2 linked regions of the Hahella sp. HNIBRBA332 genome follow. The protein of the gene in region 2 interacts with the protein of the main gene of each other region in a pairwise test. Links are inferred from orthologs where the notes say so. Each region holds a gene or a part of one and is shown on either strand. Other genes may lie near its edges.

Evidence for each region.
Region 1: the proteins of O5O45_RS01405 (region 2) and groL interact in binary tests that used the Escherichia coli proteins (3 or more experiments, as listed by UniProt). The link is inferred for Hahella sp. HNIBRBA332 from one-to-one orthologs.

Annotation. Positions count from the first base shown.
Region 1 is NZ_CP132203.1:973,001-978,603, forward strand. Bases 1,631-4,490 are described here. They hold groL (chaperonin GroEL), read left to right. Parts: upstream 1,631-2,165; coding sequence 2,166-3,815; downstream 3,816-4,490. Other genes in these bases: O5O45_RS04555 (FxsA family protein), read left to right, coding at 1,631-1,651; groES (co-chaperone GroES), read left to right, coding at 1,822-2,112; gspN (type II secretion system protein N), read left to right, coding at 4,196-4,490. Also shown: O5O45_RS04550 (SDR family oxidoreductase), read right to left, coding at 68-829; more of O5O45_RS04555, read left to right, coding at 1,145-1,630; more of gspN, read left to right, coding at 4,491-4,945; O5O45_RS04575 (type II secretion system protein N), read left to right, coding at 4,952-5,603.
Region 2 is NZ_CP132203.1:276,108-281,634, forward strand. Bases 1-2,784 are described here. They hold O5O45_RS01405 (ATP-binding cassette domain-containing protein), read left to right. Parts: upstream 1-864; coding sequence 865-1,704; downstream 1,705-2,784. Other genes in these bases: O5O45_RS01400 (KpsF/GutQ family sugar-phosphate isomerase), read right to left, coding at 1-580; mlaE (lipid asymmetry maintenance ABC transporter permease subunit MlaE), read left to right, coding at 1,676-2,455; mlaD (outer membrane lipid asymmetry maintenance protein MlaD), read left to right, coding at 2,457-2,784. Outside these bases: more of mlaD, read left to right, coding at 2,785-2,906; O5O45_RS01420 (MlaC/ttg2D family ABC transporter substrate-binding protein), read left to right, coding at 2,988-3,641; O5O45_RS01425 (STAS domain-containing protein), read left to right, coding at 3,641-3,973; O5O45_RS01430 (BolA family protein), read left to right, coding at 4,109-4,351; murA (UDP-N-acetylglucosamine 1-carboxyvinyltransferase), read left to right, coding at 4,378-5,527. UniProt on the Escherichia coli protein: Part of the ABC transporter complex MlaFEDB, which is involved in a phospholipid transport pathway that maintains lipid asymmetry in the outer membrane by retrograde trafficking of phospholipids from the outer membrane to the inner membrane.

The DNA.
Region 1 (5,603 bases), 700 kb from region 2 along the record:
TTAGCGAAAGGAAACGGAGTCTCGCTTCACGGTGAAGTAAAAAGCAAGGGGCCGAAGCCCCTTATGGCTAGATACGCAGGGCGCCGTCCACTTCGATGACGCGGCCGGAAAGGTAGTCATTTTCCAGAATGAAGCATACTGTTTGCGCAATTTCATTCGGCTGCCCCATGCGACGCAAAGGAATCTGCTTGGTCATCATCTCCAGCGCTTCGGGTTTCATCGAGCCGGTCATTTCAGTTTCGATAAAGCCGGGAGCAATCGCCATACAACGAATACCGAAGCGCGCCAATTCCTTCGCCCAACTCACGCTCATGCCCACGACGCCGGCTTTGGCGGCGGAGTAGTTGGTCTGGCCGATGTTGCCGGCGCGGGAAATACTGGAAATGTTGATGATGCAGCCCTTGCGGCCGCTTTCCAGCATCTTGGCGGCGGCTTCGCGTCCGCACAGAAAGACGCCAGTCAGGTTGACGTCGATGACGGACTGCCATTGCTCCAGACTCATACGGTGAGTGACCTGGCCATCTTTATATTTGATCAGCATGCCATCCCGCAGGATCCCCGCATTGTTGACCAGCGCGTCGACGCCGCCGAAATCTTCGGCAATTTGGGCGAACACGCTTTCAACGTCGGCTTCCTTGGCGACATTGCACAGGTAGTACTTGGCTTCAGCGCCCAGCTCCTCGCATTTGGCGACGCTTTCCTGCAGTTTCTCTTCAGACAGGTCGATCAACGCCAGGCGGGCGCCTTTTTCGGCGAGATAAAGCGCCATCGCGCGGCCCAGGCCCTGGCCGCCACCGGTAATCACAACCATAGAATCTTTCAATTGCATAACTTGTCCCACTCTCTCGATAGTGAAAAAACAATAATCTTTGTCCGTCGCGTTGAAATAGAAATAAACAACTCCATCTATAGTAACGACAGGTGAAGATACATACGCTTCATAGAGGGGAGCGGACCGCCAGGGGCGGGACTCCTCCACGCTGAATTACCGCTTACTATATTGAATTATATGGTGTTCTAGGGTTTGCGGCTGCGCCCGGAGGCGCTCGTAAAGCCAGTATTATGGCAGTAATTTCGCCGACCACCAAACGGTCCAGGAACCGATTTCCACCTGCATAACACTGGCTGATGTAACGACGGAATCATGCTAAGCAGAATACCTTTTCTTATCCCCCTCATAGCGCTAATTGAGATTTATCTGATCATTGAAGTCGGCGGGGCCATTGGCTTCTGGCCGACTGTATCGATTTTTATCGTCACCGGAATTATCGGTGTGACCATGTTGCGACGGCAGGGATTTTCTCTGCTTCGCAGTCTGCAGGCGAAAATGCAGGCGGGCGAGCTGCCCGCAGGAGAAATGCTGGAAGGCGTCGCGTTGCTGATTGGCGGAGCCATGTTGGTGACGCCAGGCTTTTTGACCGATTTCATGGGGTTCGTTCTGCTGACGCCTTTGACGCGCAAATTGCTCATAGGCCGTATTGGCGGCGCGTTGTTGCGTAGCGGGCGAGTAGTAAGAAGCAGTTATAGCCAGACGACCTATTCTACGTCCTCAGAGCGTGACGCTCCCTTCCGCGAAGGACCTTCCGGCGGCCCACGCCAAGGCGCTGGCGGGGATAAGGTAATTGAAGGCGAGTACACCCGAGAGGACTAGGAAAAAAATTTAAAAAAATTATAGCCGGGGTGTTGAAATCCTCGCCCCGGGCCCCATTTAAACCTCCACAATTTAAGCACTCGGCGTTCTTGGTCCAACCCGGATGTCCGGCTGCTGTTTAAAACCAAAAAGTCAGCTAGTTAAATGTTCTAACTGGGAGAAAAAGCGAAATGAAAATTCGTCCGTTACACGAACGTGTTGTCGTGCGCCGTAAGGAAGAAGAAACCAAAACTGCCGGTGGTATCGTACTGCCCGGCAATGCGGCAGAAAAGCCTTCACAGGGTGAAGTTCTGGCTGTGGGCGAAGGCCGTATTCTGGATAATGGCGATGTCCGTCCGTTGGCGGTCAAAGTCGGTGACAAGGTGGTATTCGGCCAGTATGCCGGCAGCACCGTTAAGATTGATGGCGAAGAGCTGTTGATCATGAGCGAAAGCGACATCTTCGGCGTTATCGAAGGCTAACACTCCGAAACTAAAGACTTTTGTCATCAACTAACAAGTAATGGGATTTTGTTATGGCAGCTAAAGACGTTAAATTTGGCGATTCCGCGCGTAAGCGCATGGTGGCGGGCGTTAACACCTTAGCCGACGCAGTTAAAGTCACTTTGGGCCCGAAAGGCCGCAACGTGGTTCTGGACAAGTCCTTCGGCGCGCCTACTGTCACCAAAGACGGTGTGTCCGTAGCTAAAGAAATCGAACTGAAAGACAAGTTCGAAAACATGGGCGCGCAAATGGTTAAGGAAGTTGCTTCCAAAACCAACGATGAAGCGGGCGATGGCACCACTACTGCAACTGTACTGGCTCAGGCGATCCTGAACGAAGGTCTGAAGTCCGTTGCAGCGGGTATGAACCCAATGGACCTGAAGCGCGGCATCGACAAAGCAGTTATCGCTGCGGTCAAAGAAATCAAGAATATCTCCCGTCCTTGCGAAGACTCCAAGTCCATCGCCCAGGTTGGCACCATCTCCGCCAACAGCGACGAGCGCATCGGCAACATCATTGCTGAAGCCATGGAAAAAGTTGGTAAGGAAGGCGTTATCACTGTTGAAGAAGGCAGTGGTCTGGAAGACGAGCTGGACGTGGTTGAAGGTATGCAATTCGACCGTGGCTACCTGTCCGCCTACTTCGTAAACAACCAAGACAGCATGAGCGCTGAACTGGAAGATCCTTTCATCCTGCTGGTTGACAAGAAAATCTCCAACATCCGCGAAATGCTGCCTGTGCTGGAAGCTGTCGCCAAGTCTTCCAAGCCTCTGCTGGTGATCTCTGAAGATCTGGAAGGCGAAGCGCTGGCGACTCTGGTTGTCAACAACATGCGCGGCATCGTGAAAGTGGCGGCGGTTAAAGCGCCTGGCTTCGGCGACCGTCGTAAGGAAATGCTGCAGGATATCGCTATCCTGACTGGCGGCACCGTCATCTCCGAAGAAGTTGGCCTGAACCTGGAAGGCGCTACTCTGGATGACCTGGGCACCGCTAAGCGTGTTGTCGTCACTAAAGAAAACACCACTATCATTGACGGCGCTGGCGCTAAGAGCGACATCGAAGCGCGCGTTGCGCAAATCCGTCGTCAAGTCGAAGAAACTTCTTCCGATTACGACCGTGAGAAGCTGCAAGAGCGTGTTGCCAAACTGGCTGGCGGCGTAGCCGTTATCAAAGTTGGCGCAGCGACTGAAGTGGAAATGAAAGAGAAGAAAGCCCGCGTTGAAGACGCGCTGCACTCCACCCGCGCTGCGGTTGAGGAAGGCGTGGTGCCTGGCGGTGGCGTAGCGCTGGTGCGCGCACTGCAGGCCGTTTCTGACCTGACCGGTGACAACGCTGATCAGGACGTAGGCATCAACCTGCTGCGTCGCGCGATGGAAGCCCCTCTGCGTCAGATCGTCGCTAACGCTGGCGGCGAGCCTTCCGTAGTTGTGGACAAAGTCCGTCAGGGCGAAGGCGCATTCGGCTACAATGCCGGTACTGAAGTATACGGCGACATGCTGGAAATGGGTATTCTGGATCCTGCGAAAGTTACCCGCACCGCACTGCAGTCCGCTGCGTCTATCGCTGGTCTGATGATCACTACCGAGTGTATGGTTTCTGACCTGCCTGAAGACGACAAGAAAGGCGGCATGCCAGACATGGGCGGCATGGGAGGAATGGGCGGCATGGGCGGCATGATGTAATCATCCCCTCATAACGCTCCCGCGGAAAAAACCCGGCTTCGGCCGGGTTTTTTTATGGCGCGAAGAGCCTGAAGCGGGTGGTGGGGTCTATTAAGAATGTTTAACCTCAAACACGTTGCCAATGTTGCAAATATTCTTTAGAAAACACTGCTATGCTTTTGTTACCATGTAAGAATTTATAGCCTGTGTTTTGAGGCGAAGATAAAAGAATTCTGCTGTTCGCGACAGTTGTCTTAAACCTCCCGGAGGCGGAGCCCGGCCAGAGACAATGGCCGCCGAGGCTTGGCGTAGTAGGGTTTGTCGGTTCAACAATTAGAATGTAGTCCATTGCGCGTATGCATATGCTCAGTGGTTGATTGGGAAGGTTGTAGGCCAAAGAAGTGATAAAAAAAATTGTAGGATTGGTTATTATTGGCGGCCTGACCTATCTGGCGGGGTTAGTATTACTCGTGCCTGTGGAGTTTGTGTGGCGTCAGGCTGGGGGTCCCGCCAACCAACTTCCCGTGCGGGTGCAGAAGCTGCAGGGCACGCTTTGGGAAGGCAAAGCACTGATTTCTCATTCTTGGGCCACTGGCGTGCTGGATTGGGATGTGTATCCATCCGGCCTGCTACTGATGGGCGACGCTCTGGCGCTGAACTTTCGCGCCAACAAAATCGATATTGACGCCAAAGCCGCACTGGATGGATTTGATCAAGTCCGGGTGCTTGCTGATGGTTCTCTGGATTTGGCGGCGCTGGCGCCTGCGTTGCGCCGCCATCGTCTAAATCTGAGTGGAGAGCTGAAGATCAGCGGCTTGGATGTGACGCTGGATACAAATACAGGTCTTCCTGTGCGAGCTTCAGGGCGAGCGCAGTGGGCGGGCGGACCGGTTACCTATCCGATGGGCCGGGAGAATAAGACCGCCACAATGCCTCCGTTGCAGGGGCTGATTAAACAGGAGGGTGAGGAAATTCACCTGGAAGTACTGGATAGCACGGAAAACAAACCCGTTATGAGCGCTCAGGTAACGCGGGACGGCACAGCGAAGATACAAATTCGCAAACGGTTGCTGGACCTGGCGGGCGCGCCTTGGAGTAAACAGGCGAATCCTGACGACATTGTTTTCCGGGTGCAGCAACGGATACTTTAACGACCCATGTTGACAGGCCATATTACTAAGATAACCTGGGTGCTCTTGCTCGCCATCGTCGTGACGCTGGCGTGGCAAGCCGCAAGGGTGACCTGGGGCGTTTGGGTGGGAACCCCGGACATTATCGTCATGCCGGTCGGCGGCGTGGCGAATGCAAACAAGAATCAAGCGATGCAGGCTAACTATCCTGCGTGGAATTTATTCGGCAAGGCGGAAGATACCTCCGCCAAAAAGGCGTTGAGCCAAGTGGACGCTCCAATCACTGCGTTAAGGCTGGATCTGTATGGGGTCGTAGTCGGCGGTGAAGAAGGCGGTTCCGGCGCCATCATTGCGGAAAAGGGAAAATCGGCCGAATATTATCGTATTAATGAAATGCTGCCCGGCGGAGCCAAATTGTCAGCAGTGTTTCCTGATCATGTGTTGATCAGTCGAAATGGCGCTTTGGAGAAGCTGGCGTTTGACGATTCCGTCGCCGTTGCGGGCAGCGCTATCGAACAGGTGGCGAGACCCAGAGACAGCGGCAGGATTGACTCTCCCGAAGAGTTCGTCAACGTCGCGCAGAAGAGACTGGAGGAAGACCCGCGGGGAGCATTGGCTTCGGTGGGTCTGGCGCCGGTGAGTGGCGGCGACGGAGCGTCCGGCTACCAGTACGATGGCG
Region 2 (5,527 bases):
AAGCTCCGCCAGGGTGCGAGAATGCAAAATCTTCCGCTGTAAAGCCGCGTGCTTCCAGCAGCGCTATCGCCAGGGCGTCTCCCAATACGAGACATACAGTGGTGCTGGAAGTGGGAGCGAGGTTAAGGGGGCAGGCTTCTGTGACGACACTGGCGTCGATGTTGGCTTCTGCGATTTGAGAAAGTGTGGAGTTTGGGTTGCCGGTCATACTGACCAACGGCACGCCCATGCGTTTAAGTAGCGGTAGTATGGTGACGATTTCCGCGGTATTTCCCGAATTGGATATCGCCAGAACGACATCTTTGGGGGTTACCATTCCCAGGTCGCCATGGCTGGCTTCTCCTGGGTGAAGAAAAAAGGAAGGGGTGCCGGTTGAAGCAAGAGTGGCGGCAATTTTATTGCCTATATGGCCTGATTTTCCCATGCCTGTCACTACAACTCTCCCTTCGCACTCTAGCATCAGGTCGCACGCTTTGACAAAAGCCTCATCTATGCGGTTGGTTAGCGCTTGAATAGCTTCAAGCTCCATTTCAATTGTGCGTTTGGCGGCTTTTATATATTCGTGATCGTGGTGGCTCATTAATGCAGCGTTCCAGAGTCGGTTTGTTGGAGTGTCAGCTTGGCCGCAGACAGGTGTAAAGTTTTATCATGAGCGGCGAGGCTTGCGTATTATACGACGCTCGGGGGCTGCTGCAACTTACCGGGAAAGATGTGGGCAGTTAAAACATCTTCTGATATATTCCGCAGCTGTTTAGGCTATTTTTGGCAGAAACGCTAAAGCCGCCGTAAGGTTATGTTTTTAGGATGCTTAATGCTTCCAGGAAGGGGGCGTTTACGCGGACTGGGCGATTAAGGTGATTTTAGATGACGCGAAACCCCTCCAATTACGTGGAAGTCAGGGGGCTTACCTTCGCCAGAGGCGACAGGCTTATCTACGATAACGTAGACATCGATATACCCAAAGGCAAGGTCACCACCATCATGGGACCCAGCGGTACGGGCAAGACCACTCTACTTAAATTAATCGGCGGCCAATTGAAGCCCGACAAAGGCGACATTTGGGTGAACGGCTTTAATGTGCCGAAGCTGAAGCGCAAGGAGTTATACGAGTTGCGCGAGCGTATGGGGATGTTGTTCCAATCCGGCGCGCTCTTTTCTGATCTCAGTGTCTTTGAGAACGTCGCATTCCCTTTGAGGATTCACACCCAGCTACCGGAAGCAATGATTCGGGATTTGGTGCTGATGAAGCTCCACGCAGTGGGGTTGCGCGGCGCACGTGATCTGATGCCAAGCGAACTGTCCGGCGGCATGGCGCGTCGTGTGGCGTTGGCGCGGGCTATCTCTATGGACCCGGAAATGGTGATGTATGATGAGCCTTTCACAGGTCAGGATCCTATCGCTATGGGCGTTATCGTCCAGTTGATCCGCTTGCTTAATGATGCTTTGGGGCTGACCAGCGTGGTGGTGTCTCATGATATTCAGGAGTCATTGAGTATTACCGACCATCTGTGCATAGTCGCCGACGGTAAGGTGATGGGGCAGGGAAGTCCTCAGGAGTTGCGCTCCAGCGGGAATGCTTTTGTTAAGCAGTTCCTCAATGGATTGCCGGATGGGCCGGTGCCTTTCCATTTTCCCGCGACAGATTATGCGGAGGATTTATTACGGGGAGACCAGGATGCTGGATTTTCTGCAAAGGCTTGGTAGAAATGGCCTGCTTTCGCTCGGCGCCTTAGGTCGGGCGGGAATTTTTTTGGTGGGGTCGTTACTGGGCGCTCCACGCATGAAAGGTTTGCCGCTAGTACTCAAACAGCTTTACTCCGTCGGCGTCCTATCGCTGGTGATTATTGTCGTCAGTGGTCTGTTTATAGGCATGGTGCTTGGCCTACAAGGTTACAACATTCTAGTGGACTATGGTTCAGAGCAGGCTATTGGCCAGATGATCGCCTTGACGCTGGTGCGTGAATTGGGGCCGGTAGTGACGGCGTTATTATTCGCCGGACGCGCCGGTTCTGCGCTGACAGCTGAAATTGGGTTAATGAAGGCGACGGAGCAATTATCCAGTCTGGAGATGATGGGGGTCGACCCGTTGCGGCAGATTATTGCCCCGCGGCTTCTAGCTGGATTTATCGCTATGCCCTTGTTGGCCATGATATTTAGCGTTGTGGGCGTCTGGGGCGGTAAAATGGTGGGGGTGGAATGGCTCGGCGTTTATGAGGGGTCGTTCTGGAGCAATATGCAGGCGTCTGTGGACTTCTCCGATGACATTCTCAACGGGATTATCAAGAGCATTGTGTTCGGCGTCGTGTGTACCTGGATCGCCGTTTTTCAGGGATATGATTCGGTACCTACTTCTGAAGGCATCAGCTCTGCGACCACCAAAACAGTTGTTTACTCATCGTTAGCGGTGCTGGGACTGGATTTTATTTTGACCGCCGTAATGTTTGGAGATTTTTAATATGCGGATTCGTACGCTGGAGATATCTGTAGGGGCGTTCATCGTCGCCGGCATTGGGGCGTTGTTCTTATTGGCGCTTGAAGTGAGCGGGTTGTCGCTGAGTCCTACGCAGGATACCTACAAGTTATATGCGGAATTTACTGATGTGGGTGGGTTGAGGGTGCGGGGTAAAGTGTCCTTGTCCGGCGTCACTATCGGGCGCGTCAACAGTATTGCATTGGATCCCAAGTCGTCCAAGGCTGTTGTGGAAATGGATATTGATGCGGATGTGAACTATCTGAGTGCGGACAGTGTCGCAGTTATCAGTACCGCAGGCCTCTTGGGGGAAAAGTATATTAATGTCTCTATTGGTGGGGACGAGGAAGCCCTAAAGGACGGAGACTTCTTTTATAGTACGCAGGGCGCGCTAAATTTAGAGAAGCTGATAAGCGACTTTGCGACCAGCAAGTAGGTCGCTGTATCTCTGAATTCAAAATAAAGTCGTGAATTTTGGTTAGTGCTAGTCAGGCAAAGAAACAGTTAGGCAATTTACATGATGTTAACAGTGAAGAATATTGGGAGTGTGTTTGCAGTCATGGCGATGATGGCGTTTGCTGTTGTGGCGCAGGCCAACGCACAGCAAGACGTTTTTGGCGTGGTGCAGGACAGCACTAAAATGCTGGTTACCAAGCTGCAATCCGAAAAGCAGACTTATTACGAGAATCCACAAAAATTTTATGGCGTGATGCAAGATGCGCTTGAAAATCTGGTTGATTTTGACCGCATTGCCGCACGGGTAATGGGGCGATATCGCAGAGAAGCCAGTGATGAGCTGAAAGAAAAGTTTGTTGGAGTGTTCAAAAAGAGCTTGTTTGACGCATACGGCAAAGCGCTGGTGGAGAGTGGCGAGTTTAAAGTCAACGTATTGACTGCCACCATCAATCCAAGAGATGAGGGGCGTGCAAGTGTGGATTTGGAAGTGATCTCTGCATCTGGCAACAAGTATCCGGTTATCTATTCGATGTATAGAAATCGCGACAATAAATGGTTGCTGGAGAATGTCATCGTAAATGGCGTGAATATAGGCCTTGCATTCAAGGACCGCTTTGAGCAGCAAGTTAACGTGCATAATGGCGACATCACCAAAGTTGTAGATAGCTGGTCCAGTCGGATCGAAGAAGATGAACTGACTAGCGAGGCGAAGTAATGTCGGCAAGATTGACCTGCACCAGGGATGAGCAATCCAGAGAAACGGTGCTGAGCATTTCTGGAGCGGTTGATCTCTCCTGCGTGACTGACTTATTGGCTGAGGGCGAAAACTCTGTACGGACGACAGACGCCTCTTCGCCGCTGCGCATAGATGTGTCTCTCGTTGAGAATGCGCAAAGCGTATTGATATCGTTATTGCTGCGATTGGTTGCGGCGGCGGAGGCCAAAGAGCTAAACGTCAGTGTGTCAGGGCTGTCCGGCAAGATGTTTGATATTGCGCGTGTTAGCGGCGTTGAAACTGTTTTGCCGCTGGCGGACGCGCCAGACTGACTTGTAAATATCCCTCCAGTTAAGCAATTTGCGGCTGTCGCTGCAAATTGTTTCCAATCCATAACTTGGGCCCAGCCCCTGCTTGGGTTAAAATGCCTCGTTTAGTTCAGCCAACGAATAACGAGGAGTGGGCGCATGCAACCCGAAGCATTGCAAGAAATTTTGCAAGAAAAGCTGTCCGACTGTGAAGTCCGTGTAGAAGGTGATGGCTATCATTATCAGGTTGTTGCCGTCGGCGAACGTTTCGCCGGCCTTACTCCCGTCAAAAAACAGCAAGCGGTGTACAGCTGCATCCATGATCTGATCGCTGACGGCACCGTACACGCTGTTTCTATCAAAACATACACTCCCGATGAGTGGGCCGCCGCGAATAAATAATTCGTTTTCCAACCCAGGTAAGTTTAATGGACAAATTATTGATCGGCGGTAGCAAACCGCTTAATGGGGAGATTCGTATCTCCGGTGCGAAGAACTCCGCATTACCCATCCTTGCTGCGACGTTGCTGGCGGATGAGCCCGTCACTATCGGCAACCTGCCGCATCTTAACGACATCACCACCATGATTGAGCTGTTGGGCCGCATGGGCGTTGAGCTGATGATCGACGAAAAAATGTGTGTGGAAGTGCACGCCAATACTATCAAACATTTGACTGCGCCCTATGAGCTGGTAAAGACCATGCGGGCATCCATTCTGGTGCTGGGGCCAATGCTGGCTCACTTTGGCGAGGCGGAAGTTTCATTGCCGGGCGGTTGCGCTATCGGCAGCAGACCCGTTGATCTGCATATCCGCGGTTTGGAGGCCATGGGCGCCGATATTCTGGTCGAAGGCGGCTATATCAAAGCAAAAATCAATGGTCGCTTGAAAGGCGCGCATATATACATGGACACTGTGACGGTAACCGGTACAGAAAACCTCTTGATGGCGGCGACGCTGGCGGATGGTAAGACGGTAATTGAAAACGCCGCGCGTGAACCGGAAGTCATAGACTTGGCTGAGTGTTTGATTGCAATGGGCGCGGATATTCGTGGTCATGGCTCTTCTACGATTGAAATTAACGGCGTTGAACGACTACATGGCTGCCGCTACAACGTATTGCCGGATCGAGTGGAGACCGGGACTTATTTGGTCGCCGCCGCGGCGACTCGTGGTCGGGTCAGAGTAAAAGACACTCGCGAAGACATCTTGGAAGCGGTTCTGTTGAAGCTGGATGAAGCCGGCGCACATATCAGCACAGGTCCAGACTGGATAGAGCTGGATATGAAAGGAGCCCGGCCGAAAGCTGTCAACCTGCGCACGGCTCCTTACCCTGCTTTCCCAACTGATATGCAGGCGCAGTTCGTCGCCATGAATACCGTGGCGGAAGGTACGGGAGCTATCGTTGAAACCGTATTTGAAAACCGCTTCATGCACGTGCAGGAACTGCGCCGCATGGGGGCGAAGATTAAGCTGGAAGGCAATACTGCTATCGTGGAGGGAGTAGAGTCTTTGACCGGCGCTCCGGTAATGGCGACAGACTTGCGCGCTTCCGCCAGCTTGGTGATCGCTGGATTGG